DNA from 4 places in the Sphingobacterium sp. LZ11T8 genome. Region 3 is predicted to be linked to each of the others. Evidence: riboswitches for the same ligand, from Rfam matches in the RefSeq annotation. Region 3 holds a riboswitch; each other region holds the start of a gene.
The links. Region 3 has a riboswitch for S-adenosylmethionine ahead of NLF99_RS14055 (methylenetetrahydrofolate reductase). Riboswitches for the same ligand answer to the same signal wherever they lie in the genome.

Region 1 (7,712 bases), on a different contig from region 3:
AAACTGCAATTGCGCGTTCTTTCAACAAACCACTTGGACACAGTAACTTGTGAGGTTGTTCACGGGGGAATCCTGACTTCTAGAAAAGGTGTAAACCTTCCTAATACAAAAGTTTCTATCCCTTCATTAACAGAAGAGGATCTAGACAACTTGAACTTCGCGCTTGACCACGGTGCTGACTGGATTGCCATGTCTTTCGTGCGTTCAGCTGAAGACATCAAACAATGTAAGGAAATCATCAAGAAAAAAGGTTCACATGCTAAGGTGATCGCTAAGATCGAAAAACCTGAGGCTATTGACAATATCGACAGCATTATCGAAGCTACGGATGCGATCATGGTTGCTCGTGGTGACCTAGGTGTTGAACTTCCAATGGAAGAAGTACCGGGACTTCAAAAAATCATTGCTCAAAAATGTCGTAACCTTTCAAAACCGGTTATCATTGCAACACAGATGTTGGAAAGTATGATCACTACCCCTCGCCCAACACGTGCGGAGGTGAATGACGTTGCTAACTCTGTAATCGATGGTGCTGATGCTGTGATGTTGAGTGGTGAAACTTCAGTTGGTGAATTCCCAGAGATCGTAATCGAGACTATGGCGAAAGTGATCACCCATGTTGAAGCGACTTCATATCCGTACTACAGCGAAAAAGAGCAGTTAGGTACTGTTCCTGTAACGCGTATTCCAGATGCAATATGTAGCTCGTCGATCTTCTTGGCAGAGAAAACCCATGCTTCAGCAATTGCTGTCATGACTTCTTCTGGCTATACTGCCATGGAAATCTCCAGCTACCGTCCTGATGCTGACATCTATGTCTTCACAGGTAACAAATCCTTGTTGCGTACGCTTAGCTTATGCTGGGGTGTGAAGGCATTCATTTACGAAAAATATGAATCTACTGATGGTACTATCCAAGATGTAAACTACTTATTGAGAGAACGTCACTTGGTAGAACCTGGCCAGATCGTAATCAACACTTCTTCTACCCCTCTTCATGAGAAAGGCAGAACGAACACCATCCGTGTTTCTGAAGTAAAATAATTACAAAACGATACAAAAAAAGAGTCTCAATGAGGCTCTTTTTTTGTATCGTCTATTTTCAAGCTATCTCTTGATTATTGGCGACTTGACGGTCGCTGAATCCTGTTTGACAATCATGGAATGCTCGTCCAGCTTCTTTGTCCCCGGCATTTTCACCGACCCCTCACCTGACAGTTTTTTCTCCAAGATTACGGTATCATCATGATCCTTCAGCACATCATGTGGAGTAACCATAAAGCCCTGTCTATTACCCTTATAGGCATTTGGAATCTCTACCGATTTATTCATGGAATCCAACAAGGGGATCTTGAACTGCTTTAAACTATCCTTGGGATTAAGGTCAACCTTAAAATCTAATGGTTTCTTTTTTTGAATATTTTGATTATTTTGAGCAGAAGAAGGAATTGCCCAAATCAGGAATAAGAAGGAAATCAAGATGAAATTTTTCATAATCAGTATCTTAAGTCATTATTCTATAACAAAAGAAATCCTATTCTGCTAAAAAAGCTAAAAACTTGCTGTTAAATTGTGTTAAATGAGAAAATTAGCTGTTTTCCCTTATTACTTTTGTAACAAATGAAAAAAAGAAGTATTGCATTGATTATTTGGCTTATGTCCATCGCGCTGATCGGCGTAATGGCAATGCAGTATTATTTTGTGCGGGAATCCTTCATCAAGGAGTCCAAACTTTTTGATGAGGAAGTCAAGGCATCCCTTTCTGCCGTGGCCAATAAGATCGAGCGTCAGGAAATCTATGATTTCGCAAGGGAACAAGAACGACTTAACCAAGAGAAGTTCAGGATTGACCAGGAACGCATCCAAAAGAACGAAAAGATCCTTGCCTTGCAGGTGCAATACCAGGACAGCATCAAAACCTTGCAGAGAAGGGCTTTTGCCCATACCACCAGGTTCAACTTTCTGGAAAGAGAACTGAACCAACAGTTCCCGGCGGTACCCATCAGCAATGATTTCTATGAAACGTACCTAAAGAGAAAAGAATACAAGCACCTAGTGCGAATCACCTTGGAACAGGGCCTAACCTCCGACAATACCATTGGAGAGTTCACCAATGTGGAGGCCATCAAGGTCGTTCCTAGGATTGCGCAGAAGGACGATAGTACCCGATACCTGATCCCCGTATTCAACCCACCTTCCACCGAAGCGATTGCTTACCAGATCAGGACCCTACCCCCTCGTTATGATTCCAAGACCCTGTCAAAGATCGAGGAACTCGAGATTAAGCTCAATAACCTGAGAGGACAGCGATTATCAGAGGCCGCAACACTATATGACACCATTGCCATGTTAGGAGGCAAGAAAAGCTCTGTAATCGCCGATGTAGCCATGGGTATGGAATTATCCAAAAGACCTTTGGCCGAACGTATCAACGGGAAGAAAACCGTCAATCTATTGATCCACGAACTCCGTGAAAGAGGAATAAAATCCTCCTTCGTCATGGAGATCAAGGATTTCAATAAGATGCCCGTTTTCCAAGGAGTCTATCAATTCAACAATGAGCAACTCAAGGAAGTCAATAATCCTTTGATCTATACCGCTAGACTATTCCAAGGAGACCGTGGCAATGCTCCTGGCGAGCTCAGCATACATTTCCCTAACAAGGGCGGAATTATTGCCGAGACCATGGGCTATTGGCTATTTCCGACCATCCTAGCCTTATTGGCGCTGTTGATCGGATGTTTTGCCTATACGTTGAGCATCATCTTCAAGCAGAAGAAGATGTCGGAGATGAAAACCGACTTCATCAACAACATGACCCACGAGTTCAAGACACCGGTAGCCACCATCATGATCGCTAGTGAATCCTTACGTGACCCTGAGATTTCCGCCGATGGCAAGCGTGTCAACAAATTGGCAAACATTATCTACGATGAGAATGTCCGTTTAGGCTCGCATATCGAACGCGTCCTGAACATTGCCCGTCTGGAGAAAGAAAACCTAAAGATCGAGCGCACCAATGTGCACATCAACTCCTTGGCCAACGCAGTCTTGGAGAGCATGCGACTACAGATGGACAAGGCAGAAGGCACCTTGAATATTGACATTTCAGCAGGCAATGATTTAGTGGTTGGCGATGAACTTCACCTTTCCAATGTGATGTTCAACCTGGTCGACAATGCAATTAAATACTCTCAAGAAAAACCAGAAATCACTTTTAAGACTTTTAATAGAGGGAACAGTATCGTAATATCCGTTGCAGACAAGGGAATGGGAATGACCAAGGACCAACAGGAAAAGATATTTGACCAGTTCTATCGCATACCTACGGGAAATATCCACAACGTGAAAGGCTTCGGTCTAGGGCTAAGCTATGTTAACGATATCATCAAAAGACTGAACGGAAAAATCTCCGTAAAAAGCGAAAAAGATAAAGGCACACAATTTGAAGTAACTCTTCCTTTAAAGGACGCATCCAAGGAAGTAGCATAACATAAGAAAGAGAAAAGTATGAATCAAAAGATATTATTAGCAGAAGATGATCCTAATTTGGGCGAATTACTGAAGGATTATCTTGAATTAAAAGGAAAATTTGACGTTGTGCTCTGTACAGATGGTCAAGAAGGAATGGATGCCTTCCGAAAGGAAGAATTCGACCTTTGCATCCTGGATGTCATGATGCCCAAAAAAGATGGCTTCTCCCTTGGAAAGGATATCCGCAAGATCAATCAGACGGTCCCTATCATCTATGCTACTGCAAAAGGCATGATGGAGGACAAAACCCAGGCCTTCGAACTAGGTGGTGACGACTATATCACCAAGCCTTTCCGTGTTGAAGAACTTTTATTGAGAATAAATGCGCTATTAAAGAGAGCTTCCAAGGACAAAGAAGAAGAAATATCAGACAAGTTTGAGATCGGCGATTATTTCTTCGATTACACCAGTCAGATTATCTCCTACAAAGGTCAACAACAGAAACTGTCTACCAAGGAGGCCGAGTTGCTTCGTTTGCTTTGCTTAAAGAAAAACGATGTCCTGACCCGCGAAGAAGCCCTGATCAAAATATGGCATGACGACAATTACTTTACCGGCCGAAGCATGGACGTATTCCTAAGTAAACTGAGGAAATACCTCAAAGAAGATCCAAACGTGGAAATCGTCAATGTGCATGGTAAAGGATATAAATTGTTGGTTAGCTAAGGATGGATGTGAGATATGAGATGTGAGATGTGAGTGTCCATCCCTAAATAGGGTTGACCGTTTTTATACATATCCAAAATCAAAATATATAAAGGGGCAAAAGTATTTTTGCCCCTTTTTTGATAGAATTATATCCAGCTACTTTTAAACCACGATTTCTCTCATACTCAATGAACTAAAATATAGAAAACCCTCGCTTTCTCATATCCCAAATCTCACATCTAAAATCTTTTTCCTTGGAAAATAAAAATCTTATCCATAACTTAGCCGACGCTTATAGAGAAAGGCAGAGGGACTAGACCCGATGAAGCCTTAGCAACCTGTCTCTTGACAAGGTGCTACATTCTACCCCGATTGGGAAAGATAAGCTGGTTACAGGAATCCTAGGTAGCCTTCTCTTAGCAAAAAGACTTATTGGAATTTATTTAATTTAGTAGAGAACTATATGCTATTAACAAACAATTTAGGCTACCCACGTGTGGGTGCTTTCCGTGAACTGAAGAAAGCTAACGAAGCTTACTGGGCAAAGAAAATCAGCGCGGAAGAATTATTGCAGGCTGGACTTAAAATCCGTGAAAGCAATTGGAAGACTCAAAAAGATGCAGGTATCGAATTGATCCCATCGAATGATTTCTCATTCTATGACCAAGTCCTAGACTTATCTTTAACTGTTGGAGCTATTCCCGCTCGTTACAACTCCCTTTTGAACAAAATCGATCGCCAATATAACCTAGACTTATATTTTGCGATGGCTCGTGGTTTCCAAGAAGGTGGCGTTGATGTAACTGCCATGGAAATGACCAAGTGGTTTGATACAAACTACCACTATATCGTTCCTGAATTCGTGAAAGATCAAGAATTCAAACTGACTTCAGAAAAATTCCTAAGTGAATACAATGAAGCAAAACAATCAGGTATCGAAACTAAACCTGTCCTGATTGGCCCTATCACTTACCTATTGTTAGGTAAAGAAAAAGAAGCTGATTTTAACCGTATCGATCTAATCGACAGATTACTTCCAGTATACGAAGAGATCTTGGCTAAACTTGCTGATGCTGGCGCTAAATACGTGCAGATCGATGAGCCTTTCTTGGCTTTAGATATCGATGATGCTACCAAAGCTCTTTACGGAAAAGTATTCGAAAAGTTAGCTGCAGCTGCCAAAGGCATCAAATTAATCGTTGCTACATACTTCGAGGCATTAGGAAACAACGAAGACATTGCTGTTAACCTTCCTGTGCATGCGTTACACCTAGACTTAGTTCGTGGTGAAAACCAACTTGACACGATATTATCCAAAGTTCCTGCTTCCCTAACCCTTTCATTAGGTGTTGTTGAAGGCCGTAACATTTGGAAAAACGACTACGAAAACTCATTGAAAAAAATCAAACAAGCTGTTGATGCTTTAGGAAAAGACCGTGTTTGGATCGCTCCTTCTTCATCTTTATTGCATGTTCCTTTTGATTTGGACAATGAGAACAATGAAGAGTCCCTACCTGCTGAGGTTAAAAACTGGTTAGCATTCGCTAAACAAAAATTAGCTGAGGTAAAAGACCTTGCAGTATTGGCTGAAGGTGAAGTTGATGCTGAAACACAAAAACGTTTCGAAGCAAACAAAGAAGCTGCTGAGAGCCGCCGTACTTCTCCATTAATCCACAGACCAGAGGTTAAAAACCGCGTCAGCAACATCACTGATGAAGATGCTAAGCGTACTTCTACTTTCAACGCTCGTAAAGAAGCGCAACAAGCGAAGTTCAATCTTCCAGGATTCGCAACCACTACAATCGGTTCATTCCCACAAACTAAGGATGTTCGTAAATGGAGAGCTGACTTGAAAAAAGGTGCCATCTCTCAAGAAGAATACGATAAAGAAATCGCTGCTGAAACAGAAAGAACAATCCGTTTACAGGAAGATTTAGATATCGATGTATTGGTACACGGTGAATTCGAACGTAATGACATGGTGGAATACTTCGGTGAGCAATTAGCTGGATATGCATTCACACAAAACGGGTGGGTTCAATCTTACGGTTCTCGTTGTGTTAAACCTCCAATTATTTTTGGTGATGTTTACCGTCCTGAAGACATGACTGTTCGTTGGTCTGCTTATGCGCAGTCTTTGACCAACCGTCCTGTAAAAGGAATGTTGACTGGTCCTGTAACCATCTTACAATGGTCATTCGTACGTAACGACCAACCTCGTTCTACAACTACATACCAAATCGCTTTGGCAATCTTGGACGAAGTTCAGGCATTGGAAAAAGCAGGTATCAAGATCATCCAAATTGATGAGCCAGCTATCCGTGAAGGACTTCCTCTACGCAAAGCTGATCAGCAGGAATACTTAGACTGGGCTGTACGTGCATTCCGCGTTTCTTCATCCAATGTTGATGACGATACACAAATCCACACGCACATGTGCTATTCTGAGTTCAACGATATTATCCAAGATATCGCTGCCATGGATGCTGACGTAATCACCATCGAGACTTCTCGTTCTCAAATGGAACTGTTAGATGCTTTCGCAGACTTCAAATATCCTAACGATATTGGTCCAGGTGTATATGATATCCACTCTCCACGTGTTCCTAGCACAGAAGAGATGGTTAACTTATTACGCAAAGCAAAAGCAGTAGTTCCTGCAGAGCAATTATGGGTAAACCCTGACTGTGGTCTGAAGACTCGTGCTTGGCCAGAAACTAAAGCTGCCTTAGAATCTATGGTAGAAGCTGCCAAAATCCTAAGAGCTGAATAAGAAACATTAGTAATTTAAAATAAGATAAAGGCCGAGCAATTTTTGTTCGGCCTTTTACTTATCATTTATTTTAATACAGGTTTCTTTCGATTGGCAAAATAATAGATCGGCACTCCCATCAGGATCAATATAAACCCAGGCCAGGTGTACTGTGGTTTATACAAGATCAAAAGCACACAGAAAGCTGTTCCGATCAAGAGATAGACCAATGGAGGGATAGGATATAAGAATGTTTTATAGGGTCTTTCCAGATCAGGTCTCTTCCAGCGCTGATACATCATCGCCAGGACCGTGATCATATAGAAAATCACGATCACAAAGGACACCATGTCCAATAGGTTCCCATACTGCCCGCTCAAACACAATAGCGAAGCCCAGATTCCCTGAAACCAGAGTGACTTTTCCGGAACATCATTCTTGTTGTTTGGAATGGCCTGCTTCAGGAAAAGGCCATCCTTGGCCATGCTCTGAAAAACCCTTGCTCCTGAAAGCACAATTCCATTCACGCAGCCAAAGGTTGAGATCATCACCAATATGGCCATGATAATGGTCCCTGCGCTTCCCAATAACTTTTCAGCAGCAGCTATCGCAACTCGATCATTCGCGGCAAAGGCAATTTCTTCTCGATTTAAAGTGGCTAAATAAACATAATTGGCAAACAGGTAGAGGATCATCACCAAGCTGGTTCCGATCACCATGGCTATCACCACAGTCTTCTTCGCATTCTTGATCTCCCCCGCCACGAAGGTTACATTTT
Region 2 (7,712 bases), on a different contig from region 3:
CTAATTTATCCCCTTGATAGGCTTGGTAGGAGGATGCTTTGTAAGCGTCTGTTTTGTCATGGTCCGATTCCACTTGGGTCGTTCCATAGGCATTGTATGTCCTATACGACAATAATGCCATGCTGCGGGCCGCCTTTAATCCGTTCAATCCAGCATCATTCCTTTGCTCTTTAAAGCTGGAATCTGCTTCGATCGCAAGCCTTTGGCTTTCATTGAATGCGATACCCCACGGTGAGAAAAACGCATTTGTTCCGATAGCAATCAGATTATGGATCTTTATGGTTTTGGATACCGTCCATTCCAAAGCTTGTTGACCGCCTAGAGATCCTCCAATCAAGGTGTTGATTTCTTGGATCCCTAGATGATCAGCTAATAGTCCATGTGCTTTAACAATATCTCTGATCGTGAACTGAGGAAAGTCCGAATAATAGGGTAGGTTGGTGTCAGGGTCAATGGATAGGGGATTCGTCGTCCCATAATGTGAGCCCAGTACATTGGCACAGATAATGAAATAATCCTTATCGTTGAATAACTCATTTTCGCCAAATAATCCTGGCCACCAGTCAAAAACATCTGAATTTGCAGTCAATGCATGACATACCCAAATTACATTGGATTTATCCTCATTTAGCTTTCCATAGCTATGGTAGGCTATCTGTAGGTTTGCCAGTTTTTTACCACTCTCTAATTCGAAGTCTTGGCTATATCCGAAAGTCTTTACACTCATTCTCTTTAATTATCTTCCTCCTAAAAAATCAGTTAAGCCCCCACTTACTTGATTTTGTCAAATGCTTGTGTTAAGTCTGCTTTAATATCGTCGATGTGCTCGATACCCACCGAAAGTCTCAATTGACCTGGAGCAACTCCAGCTGCTTTCTGCGCCTCTGCACTCAATTGTTGGTGTGTCGTTGCCGCAGGATGGATAATCAGGGATTTCGCATCTCCTACGTTCGCCAAATGGCTGATCAATTCCAAAGAGTCAATGAACTCATTCGCCTTATCAACTCCACCTTTGATGGTAAAGGATAATACCGCACCATATCCGTTTTTCAGATATTTTTGTGCATTCTGATGGTATGGGTGGTTTTTCAATCCTGGGTAGCTTACTTGCTCTACTTGTGGATGTGCTTCCAACCATTGTGCGATTTCCAAGGTATTGTCAACATGGCGTTGAACACGAAGAGACAAGGTCTCCAGACCTTGTACCAAAAGCCATGAATTGAATGGAGATAGGGCAGGGCCGAAATCTCTTAATCCTTCAACGCGAGCGCGGATAGCAAATTGAATGTTCCCAAACGGTCCGCCTTCACCGAATACATCCGAGAATACTAAACCATGGTAACCTTCAGAAGGCTCTGAGAATTGTTTGAATTTACCATTTCCCCAGTTGTAGTTACCGCCATCGATAATCACACCACCAATACTCGTTCCGTGACCACCGATCCATTTTGTTGCCGATTCTACAACCACATTGGCGCCATGCTCCAATGGTTTGAACAGATAACCGCCAGCACCAAAAGTGTTGTCCACGATCAATGGTAGGTCATGTTTCTTGGCAACCGATGCGATACGCTCGAAATCAGGAATATTGTAACTCGGATTCCCAATCGTTTCTACATAGATCGCTTTAGTTTTATCGTCGATCAAGGCTTCAATTTTATCTGCATCCGAATCTTCAGCAAATCTTGCCTCAATGCCTAATCGCTTAAAAGAAACCTTGAACTGGTTATAGGTACCTCCGTAAAGATTTGATCCTGAAACAAAGTTTTCACCTGCCTCGAGGATATTGGTCAAGGCCAAGAATTGTGCTGCCTGACCAGAAGACACAGCTACAGCTGCCACACCACCTTCTAATGCCGCGATACGTTTTTCAAAAACATCCGTAGTTGGATTCATGATCCGCGTATAGATGTTTCCAAATTGCTTAAGGGCAAATAAATTCGCGCCATGTTCCGCATTTTCGAAAACATAGGAGGTAGTCTGATATATAGGTAATGCTCTGGATCCAGTTGTAGGGTCTACATCTTGACCTGCGTGCACTTGTAGTGTTTCAAATTTAAGATTTTTGTTGTCTGCCATTTTTATGTTGATTATTGATGTTAGTAAATTGAATATATGATTTCCTTTCTTGCTATGCTATTGGTCGTCTGTACTCTATTATTTTTGCACTTTTTCCTCGTGCTCAAACATAGTGACGACTATCGCATTCGGGTAATGCAAATAATACAGCTGGAAATAAATTGAATGTTGAGATCTGTTGCTGGTTTTCCAACAAGATACACTAATTCCGATTTTGAAAATTTTGAAGTCATAGTCTATTTCATTTATATGCTCCTGGGCTTTATTGCCTCGGACAGGAATTGGCACCTTTTCAATCCTTATTGAAGGTTGCCAGTGGGTCATTGAGCCAGTCTCTCGCCACTTCTTTATAAATCAAGACCATCTTTTTAGAGAGGTAATGATTAGCGTACCACTATCGAAGTACTCCGCAAATATAGTTCACGAAATTTAATTTTGCAATCTTTTTCTGAAAAGTTTATTCTTTGGCAGATCCCATTACCACTTTTCCCTATAAAGACCAGGGCTTCAACCTTTGTTAGTCCCTTCTCTAACGTCGGTTGAAGCCCCAATATTTTTCTGATATATATTTCCGATCAACTAAAAGGTAGTTGTCTTCGCATCACGCATTTGAATGATTTTGTCTACCACGTAGCGTGTATTCCCACGCCATGGTAATACGCCATGATATTCCTTATAATGAAGGTCAAAGGCTTTCCCGCTATTTAGTTCCAAGATATGGAAAACTGAGTCGTTTTCAATGGAGAATTCAAATTCATTGCTCGAAAGACCGGTCCCGGTCTTTTGCGAACGGATTCCCTCTTGGATCAGCTTTCCTTCGTAGGTCTTGAATAAATTTCCCTTTTTTACCGCATAATTCAAAACGCCAGATTTAACGCCTTCTCCAAATACAAAATAATATTTGAAATAAACAAATCCAGCAAAAGCCAGAAATAGAATAAGTAAAAACCAGCTGATGAATTTCTTGAACTTTGAACCTTTAGTGCTAGGTTGTGGGTTAGTTGTTTCCATTTTTTTTGATTCAGTTTCTATTTGGTAACAAAAAGAATACCTAAAAATAAAAAAGGTTGGCGAATTTCCATTGCCAACCTTATATTTTTTTTAACCTAGTAGCTGCATCTCTGCATCGATTGCTTCCTTGGTCTTGTCACTTACCGGAACCAATGGAAGCCTAACATGGTCTTTGCCAATCCCTTTCTTTTCTAGGATATATTTGACACCAGCAGGATTTCCCTCAATAAAACAAAGGTCAATGATCTTCAATAATTCCAAGTGAATGGCCCTTGCTTCCACATAGTTTCCTTCGCGACATAGATGTGCCAAGGCTGAAACTTTGGTAGGGTAGGCATTGCCGACAACCGAAATGATTCCGGCCGCACCCATCGCCATCATAGGCAATGTAACGGGGTCATCCCCAGAAATCAGGAGAAAGTCCTTTGGTTTATCTCGAAGGATCTCACTGAACTGTGCAAAATTCCCCGATGCTTCCTTGGTCGCTACAATATTTTTGAAATCCTTGGCCAAACGAACGGTAGTCGCTGGACTTATATTGCTGCCCGTCCTTCCTGGTACATTATAAAGGATAATAGGAAGTTTAGATGCCTCCGCGATTGCTTTGTAATGCTGATAGATGCCTTCTTGTGTTGGTTTGTTATAGTATGGAGAAACCGAAAGGATCGCAGCATAGTCAAGGATCTCAAAGTTCTTGATCTGCTCCACGATTTCATAGCTGTTGTTTCCACCAATTCCAGCTACCAATGGAATACGCTTATTAACGTGCTTCGAAGTAAATTGCCACAGCTTCTTTCGTTCATCTTGGGTTAGGGTAGCTGTTTCTCCAGTGGTACCCAATGAAACCAAATAATCAATGCCACCTTCAATCTGAAAATCTATCAGATTGCCGAGGCTTTCGTAATCTACTGTGCCGTCTGCGTGAAATGGAGTGACTAATGCCACTCCCGCACCTTGAAGCTCGTTCATCGTTTATGTATATTTATTTATTTATTTTATTCTTATTTATTGATCATCGCCAGGAGCTGAACATCCGAGATCATCGGAACCTGAAGTTTTTCTGCCTTCGCTAATTTCGATGGTCCCATTTTGTCTCCTGCCACCAGATAGTTCAGTTTTGAAGAAATACTGCTCAACATCTTTCCGCCATGCGACTCAATCAGTTCTGTCAATTCTTCCCGGGAATGGTCCGCAAATACGCCCGATATCAAAAAGGTTTTGCCCAAGAGACTATCGCTAGCTAATAACACTTCCTTTTCTTCAATCTCAAACTGTAAACCCATGGCCTTTAGTTTTTCGATCTCTTCCCAATGCTCTGGATTAACCAGATAGGCATTGATGCTTTCGGCTATGCGCAAGCCTATATCCTGAACAGAAAGAATTTCATCTACGGTAGCAGCACGGATCGCATCGATGTTTTTGAAATGCTGCGCCAATTTCTTGGCTACGGTCTCACCGATATGTCGGATGCCCAAACCAAATAATACTTTCTCAAAGGGCTTATTCTTCGATTGCTCGATACCTTTCAGCATATTGTCTATGGACTTTTGCCCGAATCTTTCTATGCCGACCAGTTCAGGCTCCCTATCTTTTAGGGTATAGATGTCCGAAATTTTTCGGATCAATCCTAGCTTGAAGAACGTTTCGATGGTTTCATCGCCTAAGCCTTGTATATCCATCATCTTTCTGCCGATGAAATGTTGCAGCTTTCCTACAATCTGCGGTTTACAGCCATCCTCATTCGGGCAATAATGAACTGCTTCGCCTTCTTCCCTGATCAAGGTTGTGCCACATTCTGGACATTGAGTAGGGTATTCAAATGGTTTAGCTCCGTCGCGACGCTTTTCAACGTTTGCTGAAATAATCTTTGGAATGATCTCGCCGCCCTTTTCTACAAAGACCGTATCATGCTCGTGCAAGCCCAGTCGCTCGATTTCATTGGCATTGTGCAGTGAAGCCCGCTTTACTGTTGTTCCAGCCAACAGGACTGGTTTCAGGTTCGCTACGGGAGTCACCGCCCCTGTACGCCCAACTTGATAGCTGATGCTGTTCAAGATCGTTTCAACCCGCTCCGCTTTAAATTTATAGGAAATTGCCCAACGCGGAGATTTTGCCGTAAAGCCCAATTCTTCCTGTTGTGCAAAGTCATTTACTTTGATCACGATTCCGTCGATCTCATAGGAAAGTTGGTGTCTGGCCTCATCCCAATGATGGATAAATTCCAGTACTTCCTCGATGGAATTGCACAGTCTACTATGTTCGCAAACTGGAAATCCCCATGATTTCACTTCCTCAATGCTATGCCAGTGGTCGTGGAATAATTTGTTTCTGTTATCACAGTACAGAAAATAAAGGAAACAGTCCAATGGTCTTTTTGCAACCTCCGAGGAGTCCTGTAACTTGATGGTCCCAGAAGCAAAATTCCTTGGATTGGCATAGGTCTGCTCTCCATTTTCTTCCCTTTCTTTGTTCAACCTCAAAAAGGCCGATTTATGCATAAAGATCTCCCCACGGATATCGAAGCTTTCAGGATAGTCGCCTTTCCTCAGTTGATGCGGTATGCTGCGGATGGTCTTCACATTGTTGGTCACATCATCACCTTGGGTTCCATCCCCGCGGGTGACAGCCTGGACCAATTTTCCATTTTCAAATGAAATAGAAATGGAAAGACCATCAAATTTCAATTCAGCAACGTATTGAACCTGATCACCAACTACCTTCCTGACCCTGTTGTCAAAGTCTTTTAACTCCTGTTCGTTATAGGTATTGCCCAATGACATCATTGGCCATTTATGACGAACCGTTTGGAATCTTTGTGTGATATCTCCGCCAACTTTTAGGGTAGGGGAGTTAGGGTCTCTGAATTCAGGATATTGGAGTTCCAACGCTTCCAGTTCCTTTAATTTATGGTCAAAATCGTAATCGGAAATGGAGGGTTGCGCTAAAACATAATATTGATAATTATATTCGTTCAGCTCACGTGTAAGTTCTGTTATCTTCGCTTGAATATCAATTGACATAGACCACGAAAATACAAAATATATTAAGGGTAAAATAATTTAAAACAAAATTTGGCTACTCCCGTAATGTGTTGCTAAACAATGAAAATTATATGGGAAAAGATAATTCAGGACTTTCGCGATTAATGGAAATTATTTTCATGAAGGTCGCTGTATTTATGGATTTTATTCATGTAATAATCCCAAATAATGGAGTTCTTATATTGTCCTTTATTGTTCTCTTTTTGTGCATATTTCTTTCTTTTCTTTGCTGTTTTGAAGAAATTCTTGAAAAAATACTGATGACCACGGCTTACAGCCCAAGCATCCGCCGTTTTTCCATCAAAAAGAAACTTGATTAAAGCAAAAAGATCCCACCATAATCTTAAGGATATTTTCCAAATCCCAGCAGCAACCGGTAGGTTCTTTTGCATCATGACCAAATTGTTCCGGAAGTTGAGATAGGTCTTCTGCGGATTGCTGGTTTTTAAGGTTCCTCCTCCCACATGGTAGACAATGGAATCTGGACAATAGCCCACCTTGTAACCCATTCGCTTTAATCTCCAGCAAAGATCGATTTCTTCAAAATGTGCAAAGAAATCAGCATCAAATCCTTCTGCTTCTTTCCAAGCCTTGGATTTAATGAACAGTGCGGCACCTGTCGCCCAGAACACCTCTTGGGCATCATTATATTGGCCTTGGTCTTTTTCAACTTTATCCAAGATCCGCCCTCGACAGAATGGAAATCCAAAATAATCAATATAGCCTCCGGCAGCGCCTGCATGCTCAAATTCCCCCTTGCTATGATATGCCTGAATCTTAGGTTGACAGGCTACCAATAATGGGTCTTGCTCCATATATGCGATGACTGGTTCAACCCAGTTCTCTGAAACCTCTACATCTGAATTCAATAGGATGTAATAATCCGCTTCCACTTTCTTCAAGATTTCATTGTATCCGCCAGCAAAACCTAAGTTCTCGCTGTTGCGAATGATCTTGAACATGGGGAAGTTCTCCTCCACATAACTAATGGAATCATCGGTCGATCCATTGTCGCCGATAATAAACTCTATATTTGGGTATGTACTATTAAATACCGAAGGAAGGAATTTCTCCAAGAAATACTTCCCGTTCCAATTTAATATGACAACGGCAACTTTCGGGTAATTTGACATTTAATTTCTTCTTTTACGCTTCCATCTACGATGGGACCATAACCAATAGGCAGGTTCGGAACGGATGATTTCTTCCGTAAACCTATTATGGATATGGGTAATCTCATGTTCTGGATACACATCTGGATTTTCCACCAAGGTGGTAAACTTACAGCTGTAATATCCTCTTTTCTTCTTTCTCCTGACCTCACAGAAAACCACCGGAAACTTCGTCAATCGTGAAATACGCTCGGCACCTGTATAAACCAAGGTGTCTTGGTTCAAAAATTCCATGAAATAATCAGAATCCTGATAGGTAGGTGTCTGGTCCGCTACAAACATACTAATATGCGGAACATTTTTCAACTTTATAATATGTCTTAAGATCTGTTTCATGGGAACCATTTCTGCTCCAAACCGTGAACGGATCTGATTATGAATCTTATTGAAGACTTTATTGTTTAAAGGT
Region 3 (7,712 bases):
AATGGCTCATCCAAAAGGATAAATTCATTGTTCTCTAATCGGAATGGAGAATTGCTGGCAGTTAGCACCTGAATCAAAAGGTCTGAAATAAAATCATTCTTGACCTCAGAACCCAATATCTCACCAGTTTTCTTGTCAACCTCATCCTTAAATTGTGGTGCAGTAATATAGAGATGGCTTTTTGCCCTTGTGGTTGCTACATAAAAAGTGTTTAGGGCATCCATATAGTTAAACAGCATCTCTTCAAAATATTGTTTGTAAAAGATCGACTTACCTAAGGTTTGGGTATATTTTACAGGAATTTTTCCGAGTTCTGAAAAGGGAGAATCCATTACATCGATCCAAAAATCACCATTGGTCAGACCATCCAATTTCCAGGAAGAGAATGGAATCATCACCACCTCATAGGCCAATCCCTTAGATTTATGAATCGTGCTGACCTCTATCGCATCGACCTTGCCACTCGATGGCAGTACAGCCCTTTCGCCATCTTCATCCCAATATTCCAGGAACTGTATGATTCCACGTTCCCCTTGTGTGGAGAAAGCTGTAGCGATATCCTTGAAGGCTAAAAGGTATGGTAAATGAATACTTCCTTCATTCCCTAATTGATAAACATCGATCAGTTTTTCTACCAGATGGACCAATGGCATTTTCTGCAATTGACTCCATGAGTCTATCAATGTAAGCGGAAGAACATCCGACAGTTCCTTGATATTGTTGTCCTTGAACTTCAGCCATACCGATTCCTCGAAGTTGGATTTACCCTGCGCCAATTGGAAAAGATAAGCCATGTTGGCAAGGTGTAAAACGTGTTTCTCCGATTGAAAAACCAATGACCTTAAGGTTTCAATGATCAGATTGACGGCATGGTTCGATATTAGACTTAGGGCGTCTCCAGAGATGACCTCAAAGTTCAGGTTCTCGGTGTTCTTGAAGCGCATCAGTTCTTGGATGACCAATTTTGCCTGCGCATTGCTCCTGACCAGAATCCCAATATCCGCTGGCTTATATTTTCCAGTCCTGATCCATTCGGCAATCTTGGAACAAAGGGCCTCTACCGAAGCCTCCATCACTTGATTGTTCCGCGCTCGACCATCACTGACTGGGAAAAAGGAGATTTCAATATTTCCCATGGGTTTGCCGGTCTGAAGCTTACTTTCAGGGATCAGTTGCCTGCTGTTTTGATAAGCTTTTTCAAGTAAGCTATTGTTGCCCGTAGCATTCCACCAAGTCATGCCTTCCTCGCCCAAGCTTTCGCCAACTTTCTCGTTCAAAACTTGCTGCAATAGACTAGGGATCTTTTCGTATAGGTAGTTATTGAAATTAATGATATTCGGAAGGCTGCGGAAATTAGTGTCCAAGGTTCCGTTATCAATAAATTCATTTATCTGATTTTCGTTCAGGTGGAAATTCTGCGAAACCTGCTGGTCGATCTGTTGCAAAAGGATTCGCCAGTCCCCATTTCGCCAACGGTAAATACTCTGTTTCACATCGCCTACCACTAGATGCTCAGCAATCTTGCCCGTAGCATCAGCAAGGGCATTTAAGAGCAATGGGCTATAGTTTTTCCATTGTATTCTTGAAGTGTCCTGAAACTCATCAAACAGGAAGTAATTGTATCGGTTGCCAATCTTTTCCCAGATAAAGGTCGGGTCACTGTGTTCATCCAAGCCCAATTTGTTCAATAGTATCTGTGCATCCGAGATCAATTGTGCAGAGTTTTCCTTTCTCCATTGACTCAGCAGGTCACTCATTTCTTTGAGCAACCTCAGGAAATACAGGTTGGTCTGTACGGCTTGATAAGCAATATAATTTGCAAAATGCTGCTGTAAGGATAGGATGGCATCCAATGCTGGACGGATGCCCTGCATATATTCATACCTAACCTCCTTTTTGTCGTCGATATAATGCTCTTCATTATCCAACAAAACCAAAAACTTGTCAAATATCTTTTCCTGGATATCAGAGGTAGAAATCTTTTTGGGGTCTATGTTGATCTTGCTGGCTGCTACCAGTTTGTTCCTGGACTTTCCCTTCATTTCTGAATCATCAACGCCCAATCGGCGATATTCAGCTTTGAAAGTTTCAATCCCTTGAACCAAGGCATCCAAAAAGGCATTGGTCTTTTCATCAATTTCTTTGTTGAGCAGGTTGAATATCCTGTCTGTATCAGCAGAAATCATAAAACTGTCAAACTCCTGGAAGTTCTCCGAGAAAATCAACCCTGCCAAACCCATTAACTGCTGTCGGTAATTCCAGTTCTCATTCTTCCCGATCTTCTGTTCGGCATAATTGATGATCCATTCCAACAGGTCCGGTCTTTCATCCAACAGTTGGTTCAGCATAACGGTCAGGTCACGCTTCACTTTGTTGGTGTTCATCTCGATGGCATAGCCAGAATCGAGGTTCAGTTCGTAGGTAAAACTACGGATCACCTTTTGCGAAAAACCATCAATGGTACTTACCGAGAAATGGCTGTAATCATGCAGAATCCTCCTGTAGATCCGATTGGCTTTTTCCTGAATGCTTACAGGGTCCCACTGTGTATTCTGCTGCAATAATTGCTGTCTGTACTGCTCAATGTCATCTGCTGTACTGCCGATTGCCAAGCCATGAAGGACTGACATAATACGGCCTTTCATTTCGGCCGTGGCCTTGTTGGTGAAGGTAACGGCAAGGATTTCCCGATAGCTGCTTTCTTTTGATAGCAACAGGGTCAGGTAATGTACGGTGAGAGAAAATGTTTTTCCAGATCCAGCGGAAGCTTTTACAATCCTTAAAGGAGCAATTCTTTGCATAAGATGTCAATGGTTTGAAGTATCTGAATATCGGTATTATTGGGAGATTACTCAAATCTTTTTCAAGATTATAGCTCGGAAGGAGTACATATTTTACAGGTAAAACAGCTTTAAATTCTCTATTGTATTAATTGATAATACTTTGTATCTTTGCGTCCCCTCCTGCATGAAGCAACGGGGGATATGTTGAATACATAAATAAAGAAAAAACATGGCAACTAAAATCAGATTGCAGAGACACGGTAAAAAAGGAAAACCTTTTTACCACGTAGTAGTAGCAGACGGCCGTTCACCACGTGATGGTAAGTTCATCGAGCGTTTAGGTTCTTACAACCCAAACACTAACCCAGCAACTATCGTTTTGGATTTCGAAAAAGCGTTAGACTGGATGAACAAAGGTGCCCAACCTACTGACACAGTTCGCGCTATCCTTTCTTACAAAGGTGTTTTATACAAAAAACACTTACAAGGCGGTGTGAAAAAAGGAGCTTTTGATGAAGCTAAAGCTGAAGAACTTTTCACTAAATGGGCTGAAGGTAAAGATGCTCAAATCGAAGGAAAGAAATCAGGCTTAGCGAAATCTAAGGATGAAACTAAGAAAGCTGCTTTAGCTGCTGAAGCTAAGAAAAAAGAAGACAGAGCTGCTGCTATCGCTGCTAAAAACGCTCCTGTTGCTGAAGAAACAGCTACAGAAGAAGCAGAAGAAGCTGCTGATGCTACTGAAAACACTGAAGAAACTGAAGGATAATCTCTTCATAAAGTATTCAAAATGGCCGGATCATTCTATGAACCGGCTTTTTTGTTCCCATTTTATCTTGTTTTTACATCCCTAAAATCCCAACAGAAAAAGAATTCCGTACTTTTGGAAATTAATTTGTGAATATGACGAAAGATCAATGTTTTTATATCGGTTATGTCAGTAAAACCCGAGGATTGAAGGGTGAACTGCAACTGTTTTTTGAATTTGATAACTATATGGACCTTGATCTGGATGTAGTTTTCTTGGAGATGGACAAGAAATTGGTGCCATTCTTTGTAGAAAAGGTCAAGTTTCACAATAACAGCACAGCTTATGTCAATTTTGAAGATGTTGACCATATTGACAAAGCCCAACCTTTATTGAGAAAGCAAATCTACCTGCCAAATGATAAAATGCCGGAACGTGATCCCGATGATTTTACCTATCATGATCTAGTAGGTTATACCGCCATTGAGGAAGACGAAGGCGAATTGGGCGAAATTACCCATGTCCAAGAGATGCCACAGCAATTTATCGCAACCGTAGATATCGATGGCAGAGACGCCATGTTTCCCCTAAACGAGGATTTCATTGTCGGTATAGACCCCGAAGAAAAGATTATCGTATTGAACCTTCCTGAAGGTTTGATAGATATGTACCTAGAAGATTAATAAGATATTTTGAAAAGAGAATGGGCGTGTCAATCACGCCCATTTTTTTATGATCATACCTTCTTCCATTCATTTATATGTCCCATCCATCCAACCCTGATTCCTTCTGATTCAATGCCATCCGCAAAGTTTTTTCTTGAAACATTTTGAGATTACCTTGCTATTGACGATATTAGCCCTCGCTTATAGAGAAAGGCAGAGGGACTAGACCCGCTGAAGCCTTAGCAACCTGACACCAGTCAAGGTGCTACATTCTACCCCCAAAATGGGAAAGATAAGCCAAAGAATCAGTGTTCACTGTGTTCTCTCTAAGCCTTAATATATTTTTATGAAAATCGTAGATCACATCAAGAACGCGAAAGGCAAGACCTTATATTCTTTTGAGCTGTTACCTCCTGCTAAGGGGCAGGGTATCCAAAGTATCTTCCAAACGATGGATGAACTGATGGAATTCAAACCTCCCTTTATCGATGTGACGTACCACCGTGAGGATTACCTTTACAAACAACATGCTAACGGATTGTTGGAAAGGGTGTCCTATAGAAAAAGACCTGGTACGGTAGCCATCTGTGCTGCCATCATGAGTAAATATAAAGTTGATGCGGTTCCCCATCTGATCTGCGGTGGTTTCACCAAAGAAGAAACAGAAAACGCACTTATCGACCTGAACTTCTTAGGTATCGATAATGTATTGGTATTGAGAGGTGATGCCAGAAAAGGTGATGCCGACTTTATCCCGACCGCTGGGGGACATGCTTATGCAACCGACCTATTAAAACAAGTGGTGGATATGAACGAAGGTTCCTACCTACATGAAGATATAGGCTCTTCTGAAAAGACCAATTTCTGTATCGGCGTTGCCGGATACCCCGAGAAACATTTTGAATCACCTAACTTCAACACCGACTTTAAATGGTTGAAGAAAAAGGTGGAAATGGGAGCTGAATTTATCGTTACCCAAATGTTTTTTAACGTAGAAAAATATAAGGAATTTGTGACGAAGTGTAGGGAAAATGATATTCATGTTCCTATTATTCCAGGCCTTAAGCCATTAACAACCAAAAAGCAATTGATTACCCTTCCTCGGATTTTCCACTTAGATATTCCAGAGGACCTGAGTGATGCCGTGGAATCCTGTAAAACCAATGCGGATGTTAGGCGAGTTGGCGAAGAATGGCTAGTACAGCAATGTAAGGAATTAATAGACTTTGGAGTTCCGGTACTGCATTTCTACACCATGAGTAATCCTGGACCTACTAAAAATATCGTTGAAAAATTAGTGTAATTAAATTGACTAACTCTAAAATAAGAACAAAGGGCGAATGATTTCATTCGCCTTTTGTCGTTTATCATCAGGAGAGTTTTTTAACCAATATAGCGGTCTCATTCGAGACAGCTTCGAGACAGCTTCGAGAATGCCTTGGATAAAATTTTATTCATTTTGCGAGTTTTCGGAATGTGGGTAAAACAAATCCAAATAAAGCTCCTGAAAATCCAGCAATGATAAGGCCTTTTTGGAAGAAGGAGAGCAGGCGTATTCCATGTTAAATAATGTTAATCACAAATGTGGGAGATAATTCTTTGCTAAATTTAAATCACATTTATTACCTACTATAATGAACTATAGCAAAATCAACAATCTTCTCGGCTGGCTATGTGCAGTTATTGCGTTTGTATTGTATGCATTCACTGTGGATCAATCCATCAGTTGGTGGGATACCGGTGAGTTTATTGCAGCATCAGATAAGCTAGAAATTGTTCATCAACCTGGGGCACCCTTGTTTCTCTTGTTGCAGAACCTGTTTTCAAACCTTGCTTTTGGAAATAAGGAACATGTTGCACTTTGGATGAATTTAGGTTCGGCATTTTGTTCAGCCTTGACCATTATGTTTTTGTTTTGGACGATTACAGCCTTGGCAAGAAAACTGCTTTTAGGAAAGTCAGAAGGGAATAGCCTTCAAAATATGCAGATTTTCGCTGCTGGAGCGGTAGGGGCTTTGGCATATGCCTTTACAGATTCTTTTTGGTATTCTGCTGTGGAGTCAGAGGTCTATGCCATGTCATCACTTTGTACGGCCATTGTATTTTGGTTGGCGTTGAAGTGGGAGAGGAGGGCAGATGAACCGGATTCCAATAAATGGCTATTGCTGATTGCCTATGTGATGGGACTGTCCATCGGAGTTCATCTGTTGAATTTATTGACGATTCCTGCCTTAGCACTCCTGATCTATTTCAGGAAGTCAAATCACGTGACCTGGAAAGGTGCAGTAAAATCCTTTGCTTGGGGAGTTCTCGCCTTAGCCTTTATTCTTTGGGGAGTGATCCAATATTCCGTAAAGATAGCAGCAGGATTTGATCTCTTCTTCGTTAATTCATTAGGGATGCCATTTGGTTCAGGCATTGTTCTGTTTGTCCTGCTCTTAGTTTCAGCAGCGGTTTTCGGAATTATGTATTCGATCAGAAAGAACAAGCCTATCTTAAATCTCTTGATTTTAGGTACTTGTTTGGTCTTTTTCGGGTTCACCTCCTTTAGCATGATAATAATCCGTGCCCAAACGAATATTACACTGAACAATAATGATCCTGATAATGCATATTCCTTTTTGGGCTATTTGAGCAGGGAACAATATCAATCTGAGCCTTTGTTCAAGGGACCGACCTTCAATTCAAAAATAACGGATGTTAATGAATCCGTAGGTTATAGAAAGGATACCGAGCAATATGAGCAATTTGAAAATGTCAAAGGCTATAAATACGACAAGGAAGTATTGTTTCCAAGGTTGTACAGCCAAAAGCATGCTGAATTCTATAAACAATACTTGAATCTGAAAGATGGGGAAGATCCAACCTTTTTGGATAATATGAAGTTCTTTTTCAATTATCAGGTAGGACATATGTATTCCCGTTATTTCATGTGGAATTTCGTGGGCAGGCAGAATGATACACCTAGTCAAGGGGAATTGACCGCTGGGAATTGGATCTCAGGGATTAATTTTTTGGATGAACTGCGTTTGCCGGGAATGGATGCCATTTCTGATCGTATGAAAGAAGATCCAAGTAGGAATACCTACTTCTTCCTTCCACTACTGCTCGGGATTGCTGGCTTGATCTGGCAAGCAAAGCGAAGTCTAAGGGACGCCAGCATTGTTGGTCTGTTGTTCTTCTTTACAGGCTTAGCTATTGTGCTCTATTTAAATCAAACACCGCTGCAACCACGTGAGCGTGATTATTCCTATGCAGGTTCGTTTTATGTATTTGCTATTTGGATCGGTTTAGGTGTTCTGGGTTTGATCGAATTTATGCAAAAAAGGAGCAAACTTTCGGTGAAAGCAATTACCTATACTTCAGTTGCTTTTGCTATGCTTGCTGGCCCTGTATTGTTGGTCAAGGAGAATTGGGATGACCATGACCGTTCTGGTCGTCATATGACCAGGGAAGTGGCCTTGAATACCTTGAACTCCTGTGAGCCCAATGCCATATTGTTCACCTATGCTGATAATG
Region 4 (7,712 bases), on a different contig from region 3:
CTCCACATGACCACCGTCTATCACGATACGGTACATATTTCTAAACCCATCACTATTTGACAAGAAATAGATCTCTTTTCCTGAAGATGAAAAATGAGGGTTTAGATTATTTGCCCCTGGAAAAACAGGGATATTTTTTATTTCTTTCGTATTGACATCGACAACAGCCAAGCCCATTGGAATATCAACGCTTCTGCTTGAAGATTCCAAGGACATCCTGTCCGTACTGAATACGATATACTTTCCATCCCTTGAAAAACTAGGTTGGAAATCTGAATATTTATCGTCAGTTAACTGCTTTAGATCTTTTGACTCCAGATCATAGGTATAGATATCGCTTCTTCCATTCTTCAAACCGGAGAAAGCCACCAAACTTCCATTTGGCGCCCAAGTAATATTGGTAAACTCTGTAATGTCACCCATTGCCTGCACCGTCAAAGTCCTACCCGTACCAATATCCACGATCATCAACTTATTCTTGCCCTCACTGAAGACAGAGAAAGCAAACTTCTTGCTATCTGGAGAAAATGTACCGGCAGATTCTATAAAACTAAATTCATCGATATCCTTATTGGTGAGTCGGCTACCCAGCTTCCTTACAATATTACCCGTTTCGGCATCGGCCAGGAACAGGTCGATACTGAACATATCCATCTCTGACAGGAAAACCACATATTTACCATCAGGAGAAATTGCAGGAGACACATTCATCCTTCCTGCATTCTTGGTAGATAGCAATAACTTACCAATCGGATTAGAAGTCGTATCCTTACCTATATTTCTATAGGAGTTCTCCATACTGTTCTTCCACAAGGTAGACATGGTCTGCGCATCATAGCCAAAAACACGTTTTATTGCGTTCTCATATCCGTATTTTGCAGTCTCAATAAATAGAGGCATAATTACGGTATCTCCATAAGTGGACCCTAAATACGACCAGAAAGCCTGGCCATACCGATAAGGGAAATACTTGCTTGACTGTTCTGTCATCTGCCTCAAGCTAGGCAGGTCATTTCTAGCATACGAATCACGCATCCACATGGATGTAAAAGCATCTTTCTTTCCAATGGAAAAGTACTCAGCCATCCCTTCTACCATCCACAACGGCAGGTTTGCAATATTCTCCAATCGCGTTGAATCCCCACCTTCGATCAACACCCTATACTGGAATGCATGGACCAATTCGTGCCCCAATACATGCCTAGTCTGTTGGTTGATCTGCATGATCGGCATCACGACACGCTGTTTAAAAGCTTCCGTAACACCACCCGTACCTACACTGATCTCTCCCGATATGGCGGTTGTTTGCTGGAATTCAGGATGGTTATTATATAGGATAATTGGGTTTTTTCTCGAAAAGGTATCTTGAAAGACCTGTTGATGCAATTCATACCACACCTCAGATTCCTTTGCAAGCCAATTCATCATGGAATCATTTTGCAAATAATAATAAATATTGAAATGTGGGGTATCATAAACTTTGAAATCAAGCTTCTTATACCTCATCTTATTCTGCCCGAAATATTGGGCACTAGCTTGTCCTGGCATCAAGGCCATACATACTGCCAAAACAAGATTAATGCATAAAATTCTCGCAAATAGCATATGGTTAAATTTCATAACTGATTATTAGTCAATAAAAATAATAAAATCAATTCACTTCAGTCGATTAATTCGTCTCCTCCTGTTGCTCTTCCGTGTTATTTTGATTAAGTAAATCAGGTAGAACAATATTAGGAATCTCAGCATCAGGATTCAAGCCCTCTGTACTGCTACTATCCTGACGAACACGCACTCTAGGTCCTGGACAGTTGTATTTCTTGGTAATTTCAACTGTTGATTCCGGAAATTTCCCAAAGGTCACCCCTAATTCAGGATGTTTATAAAGCTCTTCCATAAACAGGGCATATATCGGTAATGCAGTCTTAGACCCTTCTCCAGTTGCAGAACTCTTAAAATGTATGCTTTGTTCATCACAACCTACCCACACTCCAGCAACCAAATCTTTCGTTACCCCCATGTACCAACCGTCAACATAATCTGAAGAAGTACCTGTTTTACCACCGATTTGATTCTCATCCTGAAAAAGATCCCATTCCCATAAAGCTTGGGATGTGCCCCCCGACTCTTCGATGGTACCCCTAAGCATATAGCCCATTAACCAAGCATTTTCAGCAGTAATTGCCTCCTTCGTAGTGGTTTTGAATTCAGCCAATACCTTTCCATCCTTATCTTCAATCCTTGAAACCAATACCGGCTCCGTACGCTTTCCTTCATTCATGAAGGTGCTATAACCCCTGACCATTTCAAAAACGGAAACATCATTCGAGCCCAATCCAACTGACGGAACCGACTCCAATTTACTATCAATACCACATTTATGAGCCATCTCCACAACCTTATCCCAACCTACTTTCTCTGTTATCTGTGCAGTAACCGTATTTAATGAACGAGCCATGGCATGTCTTAGCGACAAGTCACTGTGAGAAAATGACCAATCCGCATTTTTTGGCTCCCAGATCTCATGCTCCCCTTTATTGTTAATGAATTCAATTTTTACTGGTTTATCGGTGAATTTATCACATGGTGCCATACCAGACTCCAAGGCTGCTGCATAAGCAAAAGGCTTAAAGGTAGATCCAGCCTGTCTTTTCGCTTGGTTTACATGGTCAAATTTGTAATAGTTGTGATTGATACCACCAACCCAAACTTTAATATTTCCATTGTATGGGTCCATGACCATCATTCCTGTATTCAACATGGTCAGGTAATGTTTCAGCGAATCCATGGTCGAATAATCCACTTTCTCCATTCCATCCCAGGTAAAGACCTCCATGGATTTTTTCTTGTTCAACTCCTCAAAAACCTTGGCTTCATCATTGTATTTTTTCATCAATGATGCATAAGCCGGAAGTTTTTTCGCATGGTCTTCCAAAAAATTAGGGATCACATTACCTTCTTTATCTCTCCATGGCAGATCATTTCCCCAAACATTGTCCAGACGCTGTTGCAATTCCTTCATCTTGGTTGAAACAACCGTTTCAGCAATTTTCTGCATCCTGGAATCAATAGTTGTATATATTTTCAGACCACTGGTATAGATATCTATTTCGTTTTCTTCACCCCATTCTTCCAACCATTTTTCGACTGCCGTACGAAGGTAGGAATCGTTGGAATTGCGAACTTCCTGATTATTCAGGTTCAAGCCCAAGGAATCTTTACTCAGGGTTGCTACTTCATCCTTTTTCAGATAACCTTCTTTTTCCATTTGGTTTAGAACGACGTTTCTACGTTGCAGAGCGTTCTTAGGATTTCTGATTGGATTATAATAGGTAGTACCCTTCAACATACCGACCAAAACAGCAGCTTCATTGACGGTAACTTCACTTGGCAGCTTATCAAAATACCTTACAGATGCCGACTTAATACCGTAGGCATTATTGCTAAACGAAACGGTATTCAGGTACATCGTCAAGATTTCTTCTTTGCTGTATTTGCTCTCCAATTTGAAGGCAGTCATCCATTCCTTGTACTTTGTGACCAACAGACCAACTCCCGGGATCTTCCCTAACAGTCCTTGAGCATCCTTGTAGCGAGTTCTATATAAATTCTTTGCAAGTTGCTGGGTAATAGTACTTGCTCCACGATCACTTCCACTTAAAGTTGAAAACACTCCGCCAAACAACCCAATAAAATCCACCCCATGATGCTTTCTAAAACGAACATCTTCAGTAGCAATTAGGGCATTAACGATATTTGGAGAAATACTATCATAAGGGACAGGATCACGATCTTGCTTGTAATAGCGACCGATTAAAACAGAGTCGGCGGTAAAAAGTTCGGAAGAAACATTCAGTTCAGGCAACAATATTTCTTTCTTAGTAGGCGATGATCCGAACAAGCCTAGGAAGTTAATTTGTACCGCGCAAGTAAATAAGATAATAAAGTAAATAACAATCAGTGCGATACGCAAAAATTTGTTCCGGACTCGTCTAAACATACGGTAAATATGAACAAAACTTTGGAAAAAATCATATCAATTCGCCCAAAAATGAACCTTGAAATGAAAATTAACGAAATTTAACAAATGAAATTTTTGGTTTTTAACTAGGCTGTTTTTCCGAGACTTATAATAGCAAAAACTGTTCCTAAATTCTCTTTTGTTTACAACAATTTTATCTTATTGAATATTATTCCCTATTTTTACCTGACTTATTTATCGGGGACATGTTAAAGCAAACACTACAACAAAAATTATTACAGAAACTTTCACCGCAACAAATTCAATTCATAAAATTGCTTCAGGTACCTACTGTATCATTAGATGCCCGTATCAAAGAAGAACTTGAAGAGAATCCAGCCTTGGAAGATGGTAGTTTGACCAACATGAACGACCCTGTCGAAGAATACCCAGACAAAGATCCGGATGACGACTTCAACATGGAAGACAATAGCTATGATGACGAATTCAGCGTAGATGAATATATCCAGGAAGACGACTATAAAGATTACGGTGGAGGTTATGACCATGATGATGAGGATGGTAAAAAAGAAATCCCTATCGCAGTCCAAGATTCCTTCTTTGAAAATCTTCAAAATCAGCTTGACTTACTTGCCCTTTCTGATAAAGATTATGTACTAGGCCAACAAATCATCGGTTCCTTGGATGATGATGGTTATCTGCGCCGACCTATCCTTTCTCTGATCGACGACCTAGCCTTTTCCCAAAATGTCATCGTTGAAGAAGATGAGGTTGAAGAGATGCTGAAAATTGTTCAAACCTTTGACCCAGCGGGAATTGGCGCCAGAAATCTTCAGGAATGCTTGAGCATACAACTTCGTAAGAAAGATCAAAATAATCCAATAATTCAACAGGCCCAATTGGTTGTAGAGAACTACTTGGATGAATTCACCAAAAAACATTACGACAAAATCGAAAAGCAATTGGGAGTAAACTCCGAAGAGCTTAAAGAAATTGTAAACGAAATCTTAAAACTGAATCCAAAACCAGGCGATTCAGGAGCTGTTGCTGGTAAGCAATTGCAGATTATCCCAGATTTCCATATCTCCAACAACGACGGTGTCCTGCACCTGACCTTAAATGGCAGGAACGCACCAGAGCTTCGTGTGTCCCGCTCCTACCAGGAAATGTTTGAACATTACGAAAAAGCCGAAAAGAACGACAAGAAAATGCGTGAGGCCGTTCAGTTTGTTAAACAGAAACTGGACTCTGCAAAATGGTTTATCGACGCCATCAAACAAAGACAGCAGACTTTGTTGAAAACCATGAATGCCATTATGGAATATCAATATGACTATTTCCTAACTGGTGATGACAGAATGCTGAAACCTATGATCTTGAAGGATATTGCCGACAAGATCGAAATGGACATTTCAACGGTTTCCCGTGTAGCGAATTCCAAGTATGTCCAAACCGAATTTGGCACTTTCCTTTTAAAATCTTTCTTCTCTGAAGCCATTCAGACTGAGTCCGGTGAAGAGGTTTCCAACAAGGAAGTCAAGAAAATCTTGGAAGAATGCATCGCCAATGAGGATAAGAGAAAACCTCTGGCAGATGAGAAACTAACAGAGATTTTAAAAGAAAAAGGCTATTCCATTGCCCGTAGGACAGTTGCAAAATATCGCGAGGCCATGAATATCCCTGTTGCCCGCCTGAGAAAAGAATTATAGAAAATTTTAATTGACACTTGCATATTAAAATATAATCTACTAAGTTTGTAGAGTATTCAGAATTGCAGATGCAATACCAACCGAGTGAGAGACACCGCGGTGGTAAATCGATACGGGCGACAAGCCAAAATAAACGAATATTGCAAAGTCTTTTAAGACGCCTCTGAATGCAATTATGGTTAAACCCTTTAAACATTAATTGTATGTCGAACACAACAAAACCCTTACACCAGCACCTAGTGGAGAAATTCCACCACTATTCCACCAACGAATTAGTTGTATTGAACAATGATTTGGTAAAATCCAATTGGGGTGCAAACAAAACAGCTTTTAGGACTGCATTGATTTCCGCACTATCCAATCGCGGAATCGATCTGTCAGCCATAATCAGTACGGAAGACGGCTTTACCCAGATCCAAAGTGTCCCAGTGAAACTATCTGAAAATAAATTAATTCCTTTATGTTAAGTTAGGAGATTTGAGATTTGAGATTTGAGATTTGAGATATAAAGGTTAATACCTTTGTACTCAAATCTCAATACTATAAAAATGAGTAAGTACGGTTGATATCCCAATACTCATATCTCACATCTCAATACTATAAAAATAAGTTAGTACGATTAATATCTCAATACTCATATCTCACATCTCAATACTATCCCTAAAACCTCCCTATCGCGTACAGTGCGAACGTTCCTAGCCAATGGCTTCCCATATAGTCGTCTTCAGCACTTAAGTTAACTATGGAGAAGTTAAAATGTTCAATAGCATTGCCTTTTAAATGCTGCAAACTTCCATCGATTTTACTGATGCCGGAAAGACATGCGGCTCGACTATAATTCAAACCATCCAAATGAACCAATTTACCGTCCGTCCTATCCTTAACTATTGCGGGTTTCAATTCAAAGGAAGGGTCAAACAATCCTGGCATAAATCCTTTCAACCACGTTAAATACTCATTCTTTTCCATCAATTTACTCATCAAATAAGCTTCTTCTAAACATGGGGAAAGAAAATCATATCCACTCGGTTCATAGGCCAGATCACAAATCTTATCGTTTTGGAACAAACGCAATGAGTTTTCTTGAATGGATTTCTTAAAGGCCTCATCCCCTACGGAATTGGCATAATCCAAAGAAAGCGATAAACTAAAGGCCGAATTATCATGTTGTCCCGCCCTAATTGGGTATACCAATTTTGGGAGATATTCGATATATCGCTTGACCAAAAGATCCACTAATGGCTGTAAAGCCACTTTCCAGCGCTGCCCATCCTCATCTTCCCAATTTGCCAGTTCTTCTTGCAACTTGAACAGCCAAGCCCAACCATAAGTCCTTTCAAACCCTAAATTGTTCTTGTCATTGAAAAAAGCAATTTCAGTTTGCACATTCTCAGGCGTAATATGGCTATTCAACACTTTCCTCATATTCCCTTCTTTATCTAGTTCAGGAAAAGCCTTCAGCAATTTTATTACTGACCAATAACCATGTACAGAGGAATGCCAGTCAAAACATCCATAAAAGACAGGCCGAAGGGATTTGGGCGATTTAAGATCAGCTCCTGACCCCAAGACTTGGCCTAACTTATTGGGATACTCCACCTCAATACAATGGGTCGGCATGGCATAAATTTGCTGTGCTAATTCAAGGGATAATTTCACGTCTTCGACTTGCACTCCTTCTTCATTTTTCGATGGGTTATTGCAACCATAGAACAAAAGAACCGTAAGTGCAAAGATGTTTGAACATATTTTTTTCATACTAGTAAAATTGGCAATATATTTGAGTTATAAAAATAACATTTATAAACAATAACAATCTACAATATGAACATTAGTGACTTAATTTCAGGAAGCATTGGTTCACAAGCTACTGAAGGAATATCAGAAAAATTAGGACTTGATAAAAACCAAACCCAATGGGTTGTTTCTGCAGCTATCCCATTGATGATGTCTGCCTTGAATTACAATGCGCAAAAGGGGCCTGAACAAGCTCAAGGCATACAAAAAGCATTGGATAACCA

Region 1: another riboswitch for S-adenosylmethionine. It lies ahead of metE (5-methyltetrahydropteroyltriglutamate--homocysteine S-methyltransferase); the one in region 3 lies ahead of NLF99_RS14055 (methylenetetrahydrofolate reductase).
Region 2: another riboswitch for S-adenosylmethionine. It lies ahead of NLF99_RS11560 (O-acetylhomoserine aminocarboxypropyltransferase/cysteine synthase family protein); the one in region 3 lies ahead of NLF99_RS14055 (methylenetetrahydrofolate reductase).
Region 4: another riboswitch for S-adenosylmethionine. It lies ahead of NLF99_RS08955 (5-oxoprolinase); the one in region 3 lies ahead of NLF99_RS14055 (methylenetetrahydrofolate reductase).

What each region holds. Positions count from the first base shown of each region.
Region 1 covers NZ_JANBZY010000007.1:250,600-258,311, forward strand. The annotation lists gene pyk (pyruvate kinase) at 1-1,044, shown strand, start outside; gene NLF99_RS16680 (hypothetical protein) at 1,108-1,494, opposite strand; gene NLF99_RS16685 (sensor histidine kinase KdpD) at 1,621-3,492, shown strand; gene NLF99_RS16690 (response regulator transcription factor) at 3,511-4,200, shown strand; SAM riboswitch class I at 4,472-4,570, shown strand; gene metE (5-methyltetrahydropteroyltriglutamate--homocysteine S-methyltransferase) at 4,646-6,955, shown strand; gene NLF99_RS16700 (APC family permease) at 7,021-7,712, opposite strand, start outside.
Region 2 covers NZ_JANBZY010000004.1:247,760-255,471, forward strand. The annotation lists gene metX (homoserine O-acetyltransferase) at 1-727, opposite strand, end outside; gene NLF99_RS11560 (O-acetylhomoserine aminocarboxypropyltransferase/cysteine synthase family protein) at 772-2,079, opposite strand; SAM riboswitch class I at 2,322-2,435, opposite strand; gene NLF99_RS11565 (hypothetical protein) at 2,659-3,090, opposite strand; gene dapA (4-hydroxy-tetrahydrodipicolinate synthase) at 3,181-4,059, opposite strand; gene ligA (NAD-dependent DNA ligase LigA) at 4,092-6,110, opposite strand; gene NLF99_RS11580 (glycosyltransferase family 2 protein) at 6,233-7,264, opposite strand; gene NLF99_RS11585 (lysophospholipid acyltransferase family protein) at 7,265-7,712, opposite strand, start outside.
Region 3 covers NZ_JANBZY010000005.1:349,503-357,214, forward strand. The annotation lists gene NLF99_RS14040 (exodeoxyribonuclease V subunit beta) at 1-2,801, opposite strand, end outside; gene NLF99_RS14045 (30S ribosomal protein S16) at 3,013-3,549, shown strand; gene rimM (ribosome maturation factor RimM) at 3,684-4,211, shown strand; SAM riboswitch class I at 4,392-4,492, shown strand; gene NLF99_RS14055 (methylenetetrahydrofolate reductase) at 4,540-5,496, shown strand; gene NLF99_RS14060 (DUF2723 domain-containing protein) at 5,828-7,712, shown strand, end outside.
Region 4 covers NZ_JANBZY010000003.1:171,343-179,054, forward strand. The annotation lists gene NLF99_RS08940 (DPP IV N-terminal domain-containing protein) at 1-1,620, opposite strand, end outside; gene NLF99_RS08945 (transglycosylase domain-containing protein) at 1,670-4,000, opposite strand; gene rpoN (RNA polymerase factor sigma-54) at 4,228-5,691, shown strand; SAM-I-IV-variant riboswitch at 5,739-5,833, shown strand; gene NLF99_RS08955 (5-oxoprolinase) at 5,895-6,158, shown strand; gene NLF99_RS08960 (DUF2891 domain-containing protein) at 6,352-7,449, opposite strand; gene NLF99_RS08965 (DUF937 domain-containing protein) at 7,516-7,712, shown strand, end outside.